DNA from 3 places in the Mesorhizobium oxytropidicola genome. Region 1 is predicted to be linked to each of the others. Evidence: predicted binding sites of a transcription regulator. Region 1 holds the regulator's gene; each other region holds the start of a gene.
What was found. The regulator PhoB, encoded in region 1, activates phosphate uptake and scavenging genes when phosphate is short. The targets are predictions, from matches to a motif close to TGTCATNNANCTGTCAT.

Region 1 (2,267 bases):
ACGCCATCATGGATGCGCGCCAGCGCGAGCTCGACGACCGCGCCATCACACTGATCGCCAAGCGCCAGCCTATGGCCGACGATCTGCGTCATGTCGTCGGCTCGATCCGCATGGCCGGCGACCTCGAACGCATCGGCGATCTTGCCAAGAACATCGCCAAGCGCGTCGGCACCGTCGGGCTCAGCGCCACGCCGCGCGATCTTTCGCACTCCATCGACGCCATGGCGCAGCTGGTGTTGATCCAGGTGCAGGGCGTGATCGAAGAGTATGCGGCGCGCGATGCCGCCGCGCTGGCGAAGCTGCGCGCCGACGACGAGCGCATCGACGTCAAATACACCTCCGTCTTCCGCGAACTGCTGACCTATATGATGGAGGATCCGCGCAACATCACGGCTTGCACGCATCTGCTGTTCTGCGCCAAGAATCTCGAACGCATCGGCGACCATGTGACCAACATCGCCGAAAACGCGTACTATGTCCTGACCGGCACGCAACTGCCCGCCAACCGTCCAAAACAGGACGAGACGGCGATGTCGGCGCCGGCGGCCTGAGCGCAGGGGTAACCAATCGATGATCGCACCACGCATCATGGTGGTGGAGGATGAGGAGCCGCTTGGCGTGCTCCTCCGCTACAATCTGGAATCGGAGGGTTACCAGGTCGAGGTGGTGACACGCGGCGACGAAGCCGAAATCCGCCTGCAGGAAAACGTGCCCGACCTTCTGGTGCTCGACTGGATGGTGCCGGCGGTGTCCGGCATCGAACTCTGCCGGCGCCTGCGGATGCGGCCCGAGACCGAGCGGCTGCCGATCATCATGCTGACCGCGCGCGGCGAGGAAAGCGACCGTGTGCGCGGCCTTTCGACCGGCGCCGACGACTATCTGGTCAAGCCGTTCTCGACGCCGGAATTCATGGCTCGCGTCAAGGCGCTGCTGCGCCGCGCCAAGCCGGAAGTTCTGTCCAGCGTGCTCAAGGTCGGCGACATCGTGCTCGACCGCGAATCGCACCGGGTCTATCGCAAGAAGAGCGAGATCCGGCTCGGGCCGACCGAGTTCCGCCTCCTCGAATTCATGATGCGCCATCCCGGTCGCGTGTTCTCGCGCAGCCAGTTGCTCGACAATGTCTGGGGCGAGACGATCTACATCGACGAGCGCACCGTGGACGTGCATGTCGGCCGGCTGCGCAAGGCGGTCAACAATGGCCGCATGCCCGATGTTATCAGGACCATTCGGGGGGCGGGCTACGCGATCCGCGAGGATTAGGGATATGCTGATATTCAGGTGATGCCGGCCTGCGAATGGCGGTTTCCCGCGCTTCCGGTACTCACGGACCCAAATGTCCGCTCCGTTCCGGTTCTCGGAACCCGCCATTCTCGACTCGGCCTGACCTGAATCTCAACATATCCCTGCGCGTTACTCAGGCAACGTTCTTGCCGGCAACGCCTGACTTACCCTGCCCGCCCGGCGCGAAAATCTCCTGGTCGACGAAGGTCAGTGCGCGCATGGCGCAGCCTTCGCGGATCAGCGGCAGTTCGTTCGGTTCGGTGTCGAAGGAAATCGATTTCGAGTGCTGGCCGCCAGCGGTCTGGGCGATCGCCTCGCGCAATGCCGGCTCGATCAGGTCGAAGGCGGCGGCGCTGACGCCGACCATGGCGACGGGTGCGGGATCGATCAGCGCGAACAGGCTGCCGAGGCCATAGCCGAGCGCCTCGCCGGCTTTACGATAGGCTTCGCGCTCGGGCCCGTCCCGTTCCCGCGCCGTCGCGGCCAGTGCCCGCATCTGGGCGTCGCTGACATCTGCGACCGGCTCGGTGTCCTCACCGAGCTGCCGGGCATTGCGCCAGATGGCGTAGTTGCCGGCATAGGCCTCGACGCAGCCGCGCCGCCCGCAGCGGCAGAGCGCGCCGCCTGGCCGATGGATCATGTGGCCGAACTCGCCGCCCGAGGAATGGGTGCCGGTGAACAGCTCGCCCTTCAACACCAGCCCCATGCCGATGCCGTGCGAAAGCAGGATGGCGATGAAGTCGTCGCGGTAACGCTCGGGATCGCGCCAGCGCAGCGCCACCGCCATCATGTTGCAGTCGTTTTCCATGGTGGCGGGGATGCCGAACTCGGCTTCGAGTATATCGGCGAAGGCGATGTCGGTCTGTGGCGTGATCGGCGACCACAGCATCGCCCGGGCCTCGGTGTCGGTGATGCCCTGGATTGCCAGTGCGATGCGGGCGACGCTGCGCACGTCGATATCGGGATCATCGAGGCGGCGCCGCACG
Region 2 (2,267 bases), 400 kb from region 1:
TGGCCAGCGTCACCGGCATTGGCGGAGGGACCTTTCGTGATCTCATCCTCAATGTGCCGGTCTTCTGGGTGGGAAACCGCGACTATGTGCTGATCTGCGCTGTCGTGGCGGTTCTGGTCTTCTTCACCGCGCACCGCGTCGAATCCCGCTACAAGCTGTTGCTGTGGCTCGACGCCATCGGGCTGGCCGCCTTTTCGGTGATGGGCGCGGCAAAAGGCCTGGCAATCACCGGTTCGCCGGTGGTTTCGATCATCACCGGCATGCTCACCGCGACCTTCGGTGGCATATTGCGCGATCTCCTGGCCGGCGAGCCATCGGTGCTGCTGAGGCCGGAAATCTACGTCACGGCCGCCCTGGCGGGCGCCGCCATCTTCACACTGGGCGATGTCACCGGATTGCCGCAGATCGTCTCGGGGCTGGCCGGCTTCGTCGTGGCACTCGCCGTACGCGGCGGCGCGCTGCGTTTCGGCTGGTCGTTTCCGTCCTACAAGAGCCGGCCCGGCCGACGGCCGGAAGATATTCCGTGAAAAGAAGTGAGTAGCGAATAGGGAGTAGCGAATAGGGATAGCAGTCCTCGGGATTGCGGCGTAGCTCTCGCTATTCGCTATTCGCTATTCGCTATTCGCTATTCGCTATTCGCTATTCGCTATTCGCTATTCGCTACGCCGCGAAGCGCTGCGCTTCGCCGCCATAATAGTTGACGTAGCGGGCGCCGATCTCCTTGACCGGCATCACCACGAAGACGTCGACGGTCGAGAATTCGCGGTCGATGACGCAGCCATCGCCGATGCGGGCGCCGACCCTCAGATAGCCCTTGACCAGAGGCGGCATTGCCGCGATCGCTGCTTTGGCATTGACCGCCTCGATCGGCATCAGATCCATGGAGCAGTACCGATCGGAAACCGCGCGCACGTCCCAGGCGGAGTTGGTGCGGCAGTGATGGGCAAGATAGGTGAGCGCCTCCGCGTGAGCGGCCGGCACGGTGCCATGGAAGGAAGCGCAGCCGGTCATCACGCCGATTTCGTAGTGGTTGATGTAGGCCCAGATGCCTTGCCACAGCGCCTCGATGGTGCGCTTCGAACGGTATTGCGGCAAAACGCAGGAGCGGCCGAGTTCGAGAAAACGCTGGCCGGGATGACGGGCGATGAGCTTGGTCAGCTCGAACTCGCCTTCGGAATAGAAGCCGCCGGCGGTGGCCGCGATTTCTTGCCGCAGCAGGCGATAGGTACCGACGATACGGCGATGTTCGGGACCGGAAAGCGTCGTATCCAGGACCAGAAGATGATCGCAGAGCGGATCGAAGCGGTCGGCGTCGCGACGGTCCTGCGCCTGGAAGAGGTCCTTCCGGGCGCCAAGCTCGTCGTAAAATACCCGGTAGCGCACTTCCTGCGCGGCCGCGATCTCGGCCTCGTTGCGGGCGAGCCGCACTTCGAGATTGCCGATACGGCCGAGTGCTGCGCCTTTTATGACGGAATCGACATTACGTCCGGCAAGCAAGGCGCTGCTGGCGTTTGGCCGAGTGTCACATTCCGGCATAACTGTATGCACGAGTGATTCTCCTTCGAGCCATCCCTCTTGGCACGGGGATACGGTGTAGGTGCAACAGGATTGTGACAGTACCGTGATACGGCGTCGCGGGCAATACTTCGTCGGCTGGCGAAAACGGTCAACCGGCTACGTTCGGTGAGGAGAGCCGAGGCATGTCTCGTCCGCGCGAACCCCATGCGTAGCGCTCAAGGTCCTTGTTTTCATGCACATCGTCCTCGCAAATCGGCGGTCACTTTTGAGTGACATGCATCAACCGCACGGATGGAAAAAGCAGATCAAGCGGCGACCTGGCCCTCGACGGCATTGACCAGCGCGTCGGGGTCGAGCGGCTTGGTGACGAAGCCGCTGGCGCCATGGGCGAGCACCGCATGGCGGGTCTTTTCCTGGCTGTCGGCCGACAGCACCATGATCGGTACGGGCGGCGCTGATATTTCCTCCTCATGGCGGCGGATCGCGGCAATGGCGTCCAGCCCGTCCATGATCGGCATATGCAGGTCCATCAGCACAACGTCGAAGCGGTGCTTGTGCCCGGCGCCAGTGACGGCTTCGACGGCGGCTTTGCCATTGCCGACCACCTTGACGCGGTGCCCCGCCTTCAACAGCGTGGCGCGGGCCAGCATGGCATTGATGTCGTTGTCTTCGGCGATCAGCACGGACAGGCCTTGCTGGCGGTCGCTTGAGGCGCGAAGCGCCGGGGTGCGGCGCTTTTCCGGCTGTGG
Region 3 (2,267 bases), 3.2 Mb from region 1:
CTGCTCGACAAGGCGCCGCGCGATCTCGTCGGGATCGCTGGTCGGGGTCACGGTGACGTTGGACAGCACGGGCGCCGCCGGCGCATGCTTGGTCACGCCGGCCAGCGCCTCGCGCATGACATTCGCCGCCGGCGCCATCAGCGCCGAATGGAAGGGCGCCGAGACCTGCAGCATCAGTGCCCGCTTGGCGCCCTTTTCAGTGCATAGTTTCGCCGCCAGTTCGACCGCGGCCTTGGCGCCGGAGATGACCAGCTGGCCGCCGCCATTGTCGTTGGCGATCTGGCAGACTTTGCCAGCCCCTTGCGCGGCCTCGGTGCAAGCGGCTTCGACATCCGCCTGCTCCAGTCCGATGATCGCCGCCATGGCGCCCTCGCCGGCCGGTACCGCCGCCTGCATGGCGTTGCCGCGGATGCGCAGCAGCCGTGCGGCATCGGCAACGGAAACAAAACCAGCGGCGGCAAGGGCTGAATATTCGCCCAGCGAATGGCCGGCGACATAGGCGACCTTGTCCTTCAGCGAGAAACCGCGCGCTTCCAGCGCCCTGATCACCGCCAGTGACACCGCCATCAGCGCCGGCTGCGCGTTGGCCGTCAGCGTCAACGTTTCTTCCGGACCTTCCCAGATCAGCTTCGACAGGTTTTCGCCGAGCGCGTCGTCGACTTCCTGGAAGACCCTGCGCGCCTCGGGAAAGGCGTCGGCGAGCTCTTTGCCCATGCCGACAGCCTGGCTGCCTTGTCCCGGAAAGGTGAATGCGACGGCCATGCGAGGGCTCCCGAAGACTGGTTTTACTTGCCTGATAACACGAATTTTCCCTGCCTGTGGCGCAAGGCAGGCCGCCAAGTCAAGCCCGGTTCAACCTGGTGCCAGCTCCGAGCTGCGCGCCGAGTGCCTGTTCCAAAAGGCTTTTCGGCGATCACTCCTGATGAAAACCGCTCACGAATCGTTTGCTGGCTCTTCTTATTTCCGCCACAGGCGCTAGCTTTGCGTGACAATTATATGACAATCGCGTGACTTGGGTTGTCGCCGGGTGGGAAGTTAAAGTGGCAAAGAGTTCGAAACGCGCCAGCAAAGCTGCGCCGCAATTCCTGGAAGACGATCCGTCCACCGGCTATCTGCCGGGCCGGAGATGGCCGGTCGTCCGCTATGGGCTGATCAGCCTGGCGATCTCGGCCATCCTGGTGTTTGCCATCGAATTGATCGTGCGCGGTGATGTTGCCGGTACCGTTTCCTTCTTCCTGCAGCCGCTCAAGCCGGGTTGGACGACCATCGTCGTGTTCGCGCTGATCCTCATCGGTCTCGATGCCGTGCTCGGACGCAGCCATCAAAGCCTGATGATCGTCGCGCCGTTGACGCTGTCGCTGGCCTTTGTCGGCCACCAGAAATCGCATTATCTGGGCGACCCGCTCTACCCCACGGATTTCCTCTACTCCCGCCAGATCGTCGCCCTGCTGCCGCTGCTTGTGCGTGACCGGCCGATGACGGCGCTCGCCATGGTCGTCGGCATCGTCGCCGGCCTGTCGCTGCTCGTCTATGGCTGGCGGCTGTGGCGCCGCAAGGTTCCAGCACTCAGCCGCAAGGGCCGCCTTGCCCGGCTGACGCTGGCCGTGCCGCTGCTCGCCTTCTTCGTCTCGATCATGGATTACGCCACCTTCTCCTGGACCAGGGACCGGCTGCAGATCATCCCGATCATGTGGGACCAGAAGGAAAACTACGCCTCCAACGGCTTTGCGCTCGCCTTCGCGCTCAACGTGCCGATGGCGCATGTCTCGGCACCGCCGGGCTATACGGATAAGGCGATCGCGGCGATCGAGAGGCCGCAGATGACAGCCACTGTGCCCGATGAAAAGCCCGACATCATTGTCGTCATGAGCGAATCCTTCTGGGATCCGACCAAGCTGCCCGGCGTCACCATCACGCCGGATCCCATTCCCACCGTGCGGGCATTGCGTTCCGGTTCGATGTTCTCGCCCGAATTCGGCGGCATGACCGCAAACATCGAATTCGAGGCGCTGACCGGCTTTTCCAACGCCTTCCTGCCGGCCGGCAGCATCCCCTACCAGCAATATGTGCGCACGCCGACGCCTTCGATGGCGACTTTCCTGAAGAGCGAGGGCTACAGGGCGCGCGCCATCCATCCGGGCACCAACTGGTTCTGGAACCGTGGCGCGGTCTATGCCGATTTCGGTTTCAACGATTTCAAGTCGGAAGAGACGCTGCCGCCCATGGAAAAGCGCGGACCGCTGGCATCGGATGCGGCGATGACGGAC

Region 2: the regulator PhoB is predicted to act here: its motif matches at 1,600-1,616, upstream of olsB (l-ornithine N(alpha)-acyltransferase).
Region 3: the regulator PhoB is predicted to act here: its motif matches at 986-1,002, upstream of AC0V8S_RS28250 (LTA synthase family protein).

What each region holds. Positions count from the first base shown of each region.
Region 1 is NZ_CM149692.1:1,628,436-1,630,702, forward strand. Features, by position in the region: gene phoU (phosphate signaling complex protein PhoU) at 1-551, shown strand, start outside; gene phoB (phosphate regulon transcriptional regulator PhoB) at 571-1,260, shown strand; gene AC0V8S_RS08195 (ROK family protein) at 1,415-2,267, opposite strand, start outside.
Region 2 is NZ_CM149692.1:2,023,976-2,026,242, forward strand. Features, by position in the region: gene AC0V8S_RS10125 (trimeric intracellular cation channel family protein) at 1-527, shown strand, start outside; gene olsB (l-ornithine N(alpha)-acyltransferase) at 661-1,536, opposite strand; gene AC0V8S_RS10135 (ATP-binding protein) at 1,824-2,267, opposite strand, start outside.
Region 3 is NZ_CM149692.1:5,596,185-5,598,451, forward strand. Features, by position in the region: gene fabD (ACP S-malonyltransferase) at 1-762, opposite strand, end outside; gene AC0V8S_RS28250 (LTA synthase family protein) at 1,041-2,267, shown strand, end outside.